Cellvibrio sp. PSBB006: one gene and its partner. The protein of the gene in region 1 interacts with the protein of each later gene in a pairwise test. Links are inferred from orthologs where the notes say so. Each region holds a gene or a part of one and is shown in the gene's direction. Other genes may lie near its edges.

Region 1 (7,850 bases):
AAACGAGCAGAGGGACTGAATACCAAGGTTCCCAGCTACGGCGGTGCCCGTTTGGGCGACAACAACAATGACAATGCCGGTCGTTGGTCAAGACGTTTAGTGGGATTGGTTTTGATAGTCGGAGCGCTGGGATTAGCGCTGTATTTTGTCGCTGAGCCTGTGGCGGAACTGGTTGATCGACCGCTGGCCAGCGTGATGGTGGAGGGTGACTTTCATTACATCAGCAAGGAGCGAGCTATGGCGTTAATCAGTGCAGAGATCAATGAAGATTTTTTGCAGCTGGATTTAATGCGCATGAAAACGGCATTGGAAAGTGAACCCTGGGTTGAGCACGCCGCCCTGGCGCGACGTTGGCCCGATGCGCTGGAAGTACGCATCACCGAGGAGCAGCCAATTGCGCGATGGGGTACAGACGGTTTTTTAAACCAGCGCGGCGAGTTGGTGCAGGTTGACAATATTGATGCATTGGCGGCGTTACCCTTATTGCAAGGCAACGCCGCTGATGCCAGCAAGATTATGCAGCAATATCAGGATTTATCGCAGTTGTTGCGCTCGCGTGGTCTGGACGTTATCGAGTTGAAGTGTGATAGCAAAAAGTCCTGGCGATTGATGTTGAAAGGTGATGTGGAAGTGGCCATTGGTCGGGATCAGGTGATGGAAAAAATGCGCCGCTTTATGACGGTCTACGACCAACACCTGAGCGAGGTCTGGCAAGACGTTACAGCAATTGATGTGCGCTATACCAACGGCGTTGCGGTGCAATGGTCGCCGGATTCAGAAGCGAAAAAAAATTACATTAAATCGATGTGATCATTCAAAGGTTGGAATGATTTAAAAAGAGGTTACGCCAATGGCAAATGCTGGTGACAACAAAATGATTGTTGGCCTGGATATAGGTACATCCAAGGTGGTGGCGCTTGTGGGGGCCATCACGCCCGAAGGACGCCTGGAAATTGTCGGTATCGGATCGCATCGCTCCAGCGGTTTGAAAAAAGGTGTGGTGGTAAATATCGAATCCACGGTGCTTTCGATCCAGCGCGCTATTGAAGAAGCGGAGTTGATGGCTGGTTGCCAGATTCACTCGGTCTACGCGGGTATCGCGGGCAGCCACATTCGCAGCCTGAATTCTCACGGTATCGTGGCGATCAAGGATCGTGAAGTGTTTCCGCAGGATCTGGATCGTGTAATTGATGCAGCACAGGCCGTGGCTATTCCAGCGGACCAGAAAATTCTGCACATCCTGCCGCAGGAATTTTTAATTGATGACCAGGACGGTGTGAAAGAGCCTTTGGGGATGTCCGGTGTGCGCCTGGAAGCAAAAGTGCATCTGGTGACTTGCGCAGTCAATGCGGCGCAAAATATTGAAAAATGTATTCGTCGGTGTGGTTTGGAAGTTGAAGATATTATCTTGGAACAATTGGCTTCAAGTTATGCCGTACTGACTGATGATGAAAAAGAATTGGGTGTTTGTGTGGTGGATATTGGCGGCGGTACCACTGACATTGCCATCTTTAAAGACGGTGCAATTCGCCATACGGGCGTGATCCCGATTGCCGGTGATCAGGTAACCAACGATATCGCTATGGCGCTGCGCACACCGACGCCTAATGCTGAAGAAATTAAAATTAAATATGCCTGCGCATTGGCAAAGTTAACCAGCCCGGATGAAACGATCAAAGTACCCAGTGTGGGAGATCGTCAACCACGCGATCTGTCCCGACAGGCATTGGCCGAAGTGGTGGAGCCGCGCTACGACGAATTGTTTACATTGGTGCAATCGGAATTGCGGCGCAGCGGTTATGAAGATTTGATTGCCGCCGGTATTGTCTTAACCGGTGGTACGTCGAAGATGGAAGGTGTTATTGAACTGGCGGAGGAAATTTTTCATATGCCCGTTCGTATTGGCGCACCACACGCCATTCGCGGTTTGACTGACATCGTGAATAATCCCATTTATTCCACCGGTGTCGGTTTGTTGATGTATGCAATGAAGCAACAACAGGAGGGCAGGGGAGCTGCGCATCATTCGAGGGAACAGCAGGGTTCGATTATCAGTCGGCTCAAGAAATTATTTCAAAGCAATTTTTAAACGCAACCAGGTTTTATTTTTTAACAGACACGTTCAAGGGAAAAAAGGGGTATTACTATGTTTGAATTAGTCGATAGCATTCAACAAAGTGCAGTTATCAAAGTTATCGGTGTTGGTGGTGGTGGCGGTAACGCCGTCAAACACATGATTGCCAATAACGTTGATGGTGTGGAATTTATCTGTGCAAATACTGACGCGCAAGCGCTGAAAGATATTGATGCACGCACCGTGTTACAACTGGGTAACTCCATGACCAAAGGGCTGGGTGCAGGTGCTAACCCGGAGGTAGGCCGGCAGGCAGCGCTGGAAGATCGCGAGCGTATTGCTGAGGTCCTGCGCGGTGCTGATATGGTATTTATTGCCGCAGGCATGGGTGGTGGTACCGGTACTGGTGGTGCACCGGTAGTGGCCGAAGTTGCGCGCGACCTGGGAATTCTGACGGTTGCGGTGGTCACCAAACCCTTCCCGTTCGAAGGCCGCAAACGTATGGCTATTGCCGACGCCGGTATTCGTGAACTGCAGGAGCGCGTGGATTCGTTAATCACCATTCCCAATGAAAAATTGTTGGCGGTGTTGGGTAAGTCAACCAGCCTGCTTGATGCGTTTAAAGCCGCTAACAATGTATTGCTCGGCGCGGTGCAAGGTATTGCCGATCTGATTATCCGTCCCGGCATGATCAACGTCGACTTCGCTGACGTTCGCACCGTGATGTCTGAAATGGGCATGGCGATGATGGGCACCGGTCGTGCAACAGGTGAAAATCGCGCACGCGAAGCAGCCGAAGCGGCAATTCGCAGCCCGCTGCTGGAAGACGTTAATCTGCAAGGTGCGCGCGGTATTCTGGTAAATATCACTGCCGGTATTGATCTGTCGCTCGGCGAATACTCTGAAGTGGGTAACACTATTGAAGAATTTGCATCCGCTGATGCGACTGTAGTGGTTGGTACGGTAATCGATCCAGAGATGAGCAACGAGCTTCGCGTGACTGTTGTGGCAACTGGTTTGGGTGCGGCGGCTACCGCAGCGGTTAAAGAAACCAAACCTGCGCCCACAAAAGTCATCGTGGATAACACGCGTCGTTCCAATGGTCAGATTGATTACAGCGCATTGGATCGTCCGGCGCACTTGCGCGCCAACAGTCATTCTTCGGCGGCTGTTGCACCGATGGCAGAAAAGGATCTTGAATATCTCGATATTCCGGCATTCTTGCGTCGCCAGGCGGATTGATCGATTGGATGTAGTGGTAATGAATGTCGCGAGTCTCAGTCGCCGCTGACGGACGACTTGAAAATTGCCTTTACCGGCACCACAACTCGTCAATGAACGTGTCTGAGTTAGTGGTCCGGTATGCGTAAAAAGCGCAGGGCAGTACTATTTTTAGCGGACAGGGACCAGGTTCGCTAAAGATTGATTTTTCCTATAGGCCGCTTAGCTGGCGACCTGCGACATATATTGGTAACATGACTTGCTTTTTTGAACGGGATTACTTTTGGTTAGACTGCGGGACATCAATAAGGATATCGCGAGTATGACGGCAAAAAATTTACGTCGCGTACACGCCAAAGTCACCTTGGGTACACTTGCTAATCTAGCTAACAGGTAGGGCTAACACAAAGCAATGATCAGACAACGAACACTTAAGAATGCCATTCGCGCGACCGGCGTTGGGTTACACACCGGCCAAAAGATTTATTTGACTCTGCTTCCCGCTCCTGTGGATGCGGGTATCCTGTTTCGCCGGGTGGATCTTGACCCTGTGGTGGAGATCGAAGCGAAGGCAGAAAATGTCGGTGATACGACGCTGTCGACGACCCTGATGAATGGCGACGTCCGCGTATCAACAGTCGAGCATTTGCTTTCTGCCATGGCTGGTCTGGGTATTGATAACGCTATTGTTGAAGTCAGCGCCCCGGAAGTCCCTATTATGGATGGCAGTGCTGGCCCTTTTGTTTTTCTGATCCAATCTGCTGGTATTCAAGAGCAACCAGCAGCGAAAAAATTCATCCGCATCAAAAAGCCCGTCACGGTGCAGGATGGCGATAAAATTGCCAGTTTCCTGCCATTTGAAGGCTTTAAAGTCACTTTCTCTATCGATTTCGATCACCCGGTTTTTCAGGGGCGTACCCTTGAAACGTCGGTGGATTTTTCCAGTACGTCTTTTGTAAAAGAAGTTAGTCGCGCGCGCACTTTCGGTTTTATGCACGAGATTGAATATTTGCGCTCCAAAGGCTTGGCCAAGGGCGGCAGCATCGACAACGCTATCGTCGTGGATGATTACCGCATCCTTAACGAGGATGGCCTGCGCTACGAAGATGAGTTTGTAAAACACAAGGTCCTGGATGCTATCGGTGACTTGTATCTTCTGGGAAATAGCCTGATTGGTGAGTTTAAAGCGCATAAGTCGGGTCACGGCCTTAACAACAAATCCTTGCGCCAATTAATCGCTCAAAAAGATGCCTGGGAAGTGGTCACATTTGAAGATGAGGACGCTGCGCCCATCTCTTATATGAAGCCTTTATTGGCTATTTAAGTTTTTCCCCGTCTTAGTTTCAACGACATTGGTGAACTGATGTCGTTGAAATTTTCTATTGATCATTACCTTTCATCTGTGCCATATTTCGACCTCCCGCTGATATTGGCGGATGATTTTTCAGAAATTGGTGCTAATTTTGCTTATAAATCCGTGTTATCACGGACGACAAAGTGATTGTTTATAATAAAGAAGTTGGTTTTTAAGTCCTTCGAGTTATAAAACATCCGCAACAAGGCAATATTGGTCTAAGCAAGAATCTTAAAATGCCTACTATTACTAATAATTGGTTCAGGCAAATCAGATAACATTCATTGCATGAAAATTATTATCCTCAACAAGCATCACGGTCAGTCACGGAGCATCTCCATTGCGGGATGGACTCGTGCGTTTCTTTCTGTCTGCTTGTTGGGTATGCCTGGAGTGCTCTGCGCTATTGGCTATAACTGGCTTGAAACGCAGGACAACGGTGACTTCTTTAATACCGAGTCCCGTCAGGCGCTTGAAGATGAATTGATTGCCCAGAAAGAACATCTGGAGAAAACCCGTCAGGAGGCCGAAGCACAATTGTCGGCGCTGACGATGAAAATCGCAGAAATGCAGGCGCGTCTCGTGCGTCTGGATGCTTTGGGTGAGCGGTTGACTACCGTTGCCAAGCTGGAAGAAGGCGAGTTCGATTTCAGTCAGCCCCCTGCCGTCGGCGGCCCGGAAACAGCGGCTGTCACTCAGGCCCAGTCTACTCCTGAACTGATTCGGATCATCGATCAGCTCTCTAATCAAATCGAAAACCGCGAACAACAGCTGGAAACGCTTGATGCTTTATTGGCCAAGCGCAAAATCCAGGATGACATCTTTATTGCCGGTCGACCCGTGCAAAAAGGTTGGATGGCTTCCCGTTTTGGGCGCAGAACCGATCCGTTTACCGGCAATGTTGCTTTCCATGCTGGTGTTGATTTCGCGGCCCGTGAAGGCACTGATGTCATCTCGGTTGCTGCCGGGGTTGTCACTGTTGCTGGTCGTCACCCTGAATATGGCAACATGGTGGAAATCAACCATGGTAACGGCTATGCCACACGCTATGCCCACAACAAAAGTAATCTGGTAAAAGTGGGTGATGTAGTTAAAAAAGGTCAAATCATCGCTTTAGTAGGCTCTACCGGTCGCTCTACTGGTCCCCACGTTCATTTTGAAGTTTACAAGCACGGTCGCCCTGTCGATCCTGCAACCTATATTCATCGCGCCAGCCGATAATTCTCCTCTCCCCGCTTGCTTTAACAAGCACCTTTCTGTTTACTTGCCAGCCTTGCTGTCAGGTTCATTTTATTTCAGATCTGCATTCTTATAAGTTACGGTATATCAAATGATTGGTTTTATAGCTAAAGCTTTATTCGGTTCAAAAAATGATCGTGAACTCAAGCGCATGAGCAAGATTGTGACGCGAATTAACGCGCTTGAGCCCGACATGGAAAAGCTGACTGACGAACAATTACGGGCAAAAACTGACGAATATCGTCAGCGTTACCAGCAAGGCGAGACCGTTGATCAGCTCTTACCTGAAGCTTTTGCCACGGTGCGTGAAGCAAGCCGCCGGGTTTTGTCGATGCGCCATTTTGATGTACAGCTTATCGGTGGTATGGCGCTGCACGAAGGGTGTATCGCTGAAATGCGTACCGGTGAGGGTAAAACCCTGGTGGCAACCCTGCCGAGCTACCTGCACGCCCTGACTGGTAAGGGCGTGCACGTGATTACAGTGAATGATTATCTGGCCAGTCGCGACGCAGCGTGGATGGCCCCGGTTTATGAATTTCTGGGCATGAAGGTTGGCGTTATCCAATCCATGCAGCCTTCTGCTTTAAAGCGCGAAGCCTACGCGGCGGACATTACTTACGGCACCAATAACGAATACGGTTTTGACTATCTCCGCGATAACATGGCGCTGAGTAAAGCCGATAAAGTACAGCGTCCGTTATATTTTGCCATCGTGGACGAAGTCGACTCGATTTTGATTGACGAAGCGCGCACACCTTTGGTGATTTCCGGTGCTGCTGAAAACAGTTCTGAACTCTACAAGCGCATGAACCAGTTGGTCGGCAGGTTGAAACCGCAACAGGAAGAAGACGGGGAAGGCGACTACTCTGTTGATGAGAAAACCCGTCAGGTGGAACTCTCTGAAAGCGGGCATCAACATGTAGAAGATTTATTGATTGAAGCAAAATTACTGCAGCCGGACCAAAATCTCTACGCGGCCAATAATTTGGCGTTATTGCATCACGTTAATTCAGCCTTGCGCGCCCATGCATTATTCCATCGCGATGTAGAGTACATCGTTCAGGAGAATCAGGTTGTCTTGATTGATGAGCACACCGGCCGAACCATGCAGGGGCGTCGTCTATCGGAAGGTCTGCATCAGGCATTGGAGGCCAAAGAAGGCGTACCGATTCAAAGCGAGAGTCAAACACTTGCGTCGACTACCTTCCAGAATTATTTCCGCCTATATCCGATTCTCGCGGGCATGACCGGTACGGCAGACACCGAGGCGTATGAATTCCGCGAAATCTATCGTCTTGATGTCGTGGTAATTCCCACCAATAAGACAGTACAGCGTGTCGACCTGAACGATTTGGTTTTTCTGTCGGTAGAAGAAAAATACGATGCAATCGTTGAGGACATCAAAACCTATCAGGAAAAAAATGCTCCGATTCTGGTGGGTACTGCATCAATCGAAACCTCGGAAGAAATGTCACGTCGCTTGAATAAAGCGGGCATTAAACACCAGGTACTTAACGCCAAATTTCACGCACAGGAAGCGGAGATTATTGCCCAGGCGGGTCGCCCAGGCGCGGTCACGATTGCGACCAACATGGCGGGCCGTGGTACGGATATCGTGTTGGGTGGTAAATGGGAAGCGGAAGTGGCCGCGTTGGAAAATTCGACAGAAGCGCAAGTTGCCGCTATTAAAGCCGAGTGGCAAAAACGTCACGAAACAGTTATTGCGGCAGGCGGGTTGCATATTATCGGTACAGAGCGCCATGAATCCCGCCGTATTGATAACCAGTTGCGCGGCCGCGCCGGTCGTCAGGGTGATCCGGGCTTAACGCGCTTTTATTTATCGCTTGAAGATAATTTGATGCGCATCTTTGCGTCGGATCGCGTGCGTGGATTTATGCAGGCATTAGGCATGAACAAGGGCGAGGCCATTGAACACCGCATGGTGAACAACGCCATTGAAAA
Region 2 (4,668 bases), 650 kb from region 1 along the record:
GCCTGCACAACCTACAACCAGTTGCCCTATAAATTTGAAGCAGGTACGCCGGATATTTCTGGTGCTATCGGCTTGGCTGCCGCCATCGATTATCTGAATCAGCTGGACCGGCGCGCCGCAGCGGCTCATGAGCAAGCACTGCTTCGTTACGCAGAAGAAAAAGCGCGTGCTACTGACGGTATTCGATTGGTAGGCACGGCAGGAAACAAAACCAGTGTGATGAGTTTTTTGCTGGAGGGTGCGCATCCCCATGATTTGGGAATGCTACTCGATAAACAAGGTGTGGCTGTACGCACTGGCAACCACTGCGCTCAGCCCTTGATGGATCAATTCGGTATTCCGGGCACCGTGCGCGCCAGTTTCAGTTTCTATAACACCTTTGCCGAGGTGGATCGTCTTTTTGCCGCCTTGGACAAAGCCAAAACCTTCTTACTTTAAGGCTTTCGGGAGCTCATGATGACAGTTGAATCCTTCGATCCCGTGCAACAGGCCGTGTCGGTCACCCCAACGGCGGTGGAGCACTTTAAGCGTCAATTGGTCGGTCACAAAGAGGCGCGGGCAGTTCGCCTGAGTGTCAAACAAAGTGGTTGTACCGGTTTTATGTATGTTATCGACCTGGTGCCCGAAGGGCAGGCGGATGATCTGCATTATGCGTTGGCTGAGGGCGTGGAGCTGCTGGTCGATAAAGACAGTTTGGCAGTGGTCAGCGGTACACAGATTGATTTTGTTACCGAGGGCGTGAATCGCCAGCTGAAATTCCTCAACCCCAATGCCAGGGATTACTGCGGTTGTGGCGAAAGTTTTAACGTGAATTGATGTGACGGGTCTTTGAGTTACGGGTCTTTGAATTACGAGTCTTTGAATTATGGTAGCTACAGAAAGACGTGTTGTCGTCACCCAGGAAGACTGTCCCGCGCGCCGGGTGCCGGACGGTACGCCTATTACGATCCCCAAAGACACCTTTGTCACCATCACCCAGTCCCTGGGCGGTAATTACACGCTGACCTATCACGGCCAGATGGTACGGGTCGATGGTAGCGATGCGGCGGCTCTGGGTTTACCTGCCGAGACCCTCAGTTTTCCAGCTCCGGTCGATGATCGCATTCATGAAGAGCAGGTCTGGCAAGCTTTGGGAACCGTTTATGATCCTGAGATTCCGGTGGATCTGGTTAATCTCGGGCTTATCTATGGTGTGGATATTGATCAGCAAGCCAGGAGGGTCAATATCCGCATGACACTGACGGCACCGGCTTGTGGTATGGGGCCGGTGTTGGTGGGAGATGTGGAATACCGCGTTCGCAAAGTCCCTAATGTCGCGTCGGTGAAGGTTGACCTGGTCTTCGATCCACCCTGGCGTCGCGACATGATGAGCGAAGAGGCTCAGCTCGAAACGGGGATGTTTTTTTAATCAGGAAGGGTGTGGCGCTTCCTTTTAATTCCCTGCATAGCCTGGAGCATAGCGGTGGAATTTACCTCATTGGATTTCCTTTCATGACGCAGTTTGGCATTGATATCAGCGCCGATGACATTATCGATACCCTCGGTTTCTTTGACTCCTGGGAGGATCGTTATAAATACATTATTGATTTAGGTAAGGAGCTACCCCCCCTGGCGGAGGAGCATCGGACCGAAGTCAACCTGGTGCGCGGCTGTCAGAGTCAGGTTTGGCTGATCAGCGAGTTGCGCGATGGTCGTTTGTTTTTTGCGGCGGACAGCGATGCGTTTATCGTCAAGGGCTTGTTGGGCGTCGTGCTGGCGGCCTATAACGGCAAAACACCGGGTGAGATCCTCGCCTTTGACATTGAAGCCTATTTTAACGCCCTGAACCTGTTGCAACATCTAAGCGCGACCCGCGGCAACGGGTTGCGTGCGATGGTGAAGCGCATCCAGGACACAGCCGCCGCCTGTTGACAGGTGTTTGCTACTGCTGTGGGGCTCATGCTTGCGGCTTTTCACACAATCGCGACAATCCCGATTTCACCGGGTTTTCCCGTATAAAAAGTCCCCCGATCCGCGTATAATTCGCCGATTTTTCTATTTCCCCGGGGCCTATCGCCGGATTGCGCGATGGCCAAAGTTAATTGTTAAACAGGATTGGAGTCTCGCATGGCTGTAGAACAGACGTTGTCCATCGTTAAACCGGATGCCGTGGGCAAGAATCATATTGGCGAAATCTTCGCGCGTTTTGAAAAAGCTGGTCTCAAAATTGTGGCACTTAAGATGCTGCATCTGAGCCGTGAAGAAGCTGAGGGCTTTTATGCTGAGCACAAAGGACGTCCTTTTTTTGAGGGTCTGGTTAACTTCATGACGTCCGGTCCTGTGTGTGTCCAGGTATTGTCAGGCGAGAATGCGATTGCGTTGAATCGTGAGCTGATGGGGGCTACAGATCCGCAGAAAGCAGCACCTGGCACTATCCGTGCTGACTTTGCCACTGCCATTGATACCAACGCCGTACATGGCTCCGACTCTCCCACATCCGCTGCGCGTGAGATTGCCTATTTCTTCAGCAATGTTGAAATCTTCGCACGCTAAGGTTATCCAATCGTAAACAGCCTCACAGGTAGCATCATGGTCACTTCGTCAGACATTCTTCCCGACAATACCGCGCCCGATGGCGCTGTCGCCGTGGAGTCGGCTGCGTCAACCGCCAAGGTCAACCTGCTGGGGCTACCCGAAGCCAAACTGGTGGCTTTTTTTGAGAGCCTGGGTGAAAAACGTTTTCGCGCGGTACAGGTGATGAAGTGGATTCACCAGTTAGGCGCTGACAATTTCGAAGACATGACCAACGTCAGCAAAGAGTTGCGTCGCAAGTTACAGGATGTAGCAGAGATTCGTCTGCCGGAGGTTGTGAAACAACTGGATTCTGCTGACGGCACGCGTAAATTTCTGATCCGCGTCAGCGGCGGAAATGTTATCGAAACGGTTTATATTCCCGAAGGGGATCGCGGTACCTTATGTGTTTCATCCCAGGTTGGCTGCTCGCTGGATTGCAGTTTTTGTGCAACAGGAAAGCAGGGTTTTAACCGCGATCTGACGGCGGCAGAGATTATCGGCCAGGTGTGGATTGCAGCAAAATCCTTCGGGCAATTGCAGGCCAATGCCCAGCGTAGCGTGACCAACGTTGTGTTGATGGGCATGGGCGAGCCCTTGTTAAATTTTGATAACGTTGTCGATGCCATGAATTTGATGATGCATGACAACTGTTACGGAATCTCCAAGCGCCGTGTGACCTTAAGTACATCCGGTGTTGTGCCGGCACTTGATCGGTTGAGCCAGTATACCGATGCTTGTCTGGCAATTTCCTTACACGCACCTAACGACGAGCTGCGTAACGAATTGGTGCCGATCAATAAAAAATACCCTATCGCCATGCTGCTGGATTCTGCCAAGCGCTATATCCAGGCCATGCCGGACACGCACCGTAAAATCACGATCGAATACACATTGATCGATCAGGTTAACGATCGACCACATCATGCGCATCAGTTGGCTGAATTGCTGCGCGATGTACCAGTCAAAATCAATTTGATTCCGTTTAATCCTTTCAACCTGTCCAATTACAAGCGGGTCAGCAATAATGCCTTGCGCCGTTTCCAGGACATCCTGATGGAAGCCGGCTATATTACGACGGTACGCACAACCCGCGGTGATGATATCGACGCGGCCTGCGGACAACTCGCGGGAGCCATCAACGACATCACCAAACGCAGCGAGCGCTACCGCGCACGTTTTGATGAAGCTCAACCGGTAAAAATAATCGCACAATAATTGCAGGTTGAATCGTAGACTGGAGAAAACAATGCAACACAACTTGATGTTTGCCATCGTCACACGTCTATTGGTCCTGATGAGTATTCTGATGTTATCTGCCTGTGTCACCGAGATGGAAGGGCGCAGGGTTTCCAGTGTTGATGAAGAAAAAGCATTGGAGTTGCACATAAAATTAGCGTCCGGCTATGTGCAAAAGAAAAATCGGGAATCGGCTCGGCATCACCTGAAAAAAGCGTTTGAAATTGATAAAAATTCTACCGGTGCTTCCGCTGTGTTAGCGCGCTTATATGAATTAGAGGGCGAGCCCAAACTGGCCGAAGAACAATATCGCCGCGTTCTGCGGCAGGACAACAGTTTTACTGAAGCACGTAACTATTTTGGTCTGTTTCTCTACCGTGCAAAACGTTATGAAGAAGCCTTCGAGCAATTTGAAATAGCGGGTGAAGATCTTGCTTACACAGATCGCGCTGAGGTGTTGGTCAATGTCGGGCGAACGGCAGCCAAGCTGGGTAATACAGCACGAGCGGAAAGCGCTTTCGCTCATGCCAATTTGTTGAACAACAAATTGGCGGCACCTTACATCGAACTGGCGGAACTTAATTTCCAAAAGAAAGAGTACGCGGAATCCAAACGTTTTCTTGATCAATATGCCATCCTGCGCAATCACACGGCGCGCAGTTTATTACTCGGTATTCGGATTGAGCGTATCTTCGGTAATAAAGACAAAGAGGCCAGCTATGCCTTGTTGCTGAAAAACCGTTATCCCTATTCCAAAGAGTATCTGGAATATAAACAGACGATGAGTTATTGAGCTGCCAATGACTGAATTTGAACAAGCCACAGACGACGTTCCAAATACGCCGGTATCGCCGGGTACCATGTTGCTGCAAGCGCGTG

What was found.
Region 2: the proteins of ftsZ (region 1) and rlmN interact in binary tests that used the Escherichia coli proteins (3 or more experiments, as listed by UniProt). The link is inferred for Cellvibrio sp. PSBB006 from one-to-one orthologs.

Annotation. Positions count from the first base shown.
Region 1 is NZ_CP021382.1:1,992,258-2,000,107, reverse strand. Bases 1,345-4,231 are described here. They hold ftsZ (cell division protein FtsZ), read left to right. Parts: upstream 1,345-2,146; coding sequence 2,147-3,316; downstream 3,317-4,231. Other genes in these bases: lpxC (UDP-3-O-acyl-N-acetylglucosamine deacetylase), read left to right, coding at 3,708-4,231; ftsA (cell division protein FtsA), read left to right, coding at 1,345-2,089. Also shown: CBR65_RS08255 (cell division protein FtsQ/DivIB), read left to right, coding at 1-810; more of ftsA, read left to right, coding at 851-1,344; more of lpxC, read left to right, coding at 4,232-4,619; CBR65_RS08235 (M23 family metallopeptidase), read left to right, coding at 4,938-5,870; preprotein translocase subunit SecA, read left to right, coding at 5,980-7,850. UniProt on the Escherichia coli protein: Essential cell division protein that forms a contractile ring structure (Z ring) at the future cell division site. The regulation of the ring assembly controls the timing and the location of cell division.
Region 2 is NZ_CP021382.1:1,349,089-1,353,756, reverse strand. Bases 1,847-4,668 are described here. They hold rlmN (23S rRNA (adenine(2503)-C(2))-methyltransferase RlmN), read left to right. Parts: upstream 1,847-2,568; coding sequence 2,569-3,768; downstream 3,769-4,668. Other genes in these bases: CBR65_RS05565 (helix-turn-helix domain-containing protein), read left to right, coding at 4,590-4,668; pilW (type IV pilus biogenesis/stability protein PilW), read left to right, coding at 3,800-4,582; ndk (nucleoside-diphosphate kinase), read left to right, coding at 2,107-2,532; CBR65_RS05585 (SufE family protein), read left to right, coding at 1,847-1,911. Also shown: CBR65_RS05600 (aminotransferase class V-fold PLP-dependent enzyme), read left to right, coding at 1-438; CBR65_RS05595 (iron-sulfur cluster assembly accessory protein), read left to right, coding at 457-816; putative Fe-S cluster assembly protein SufT, read left to right, coding at 866-1,408; more of CBR65_RS05585, read left to right, coding at 1,492-1,846.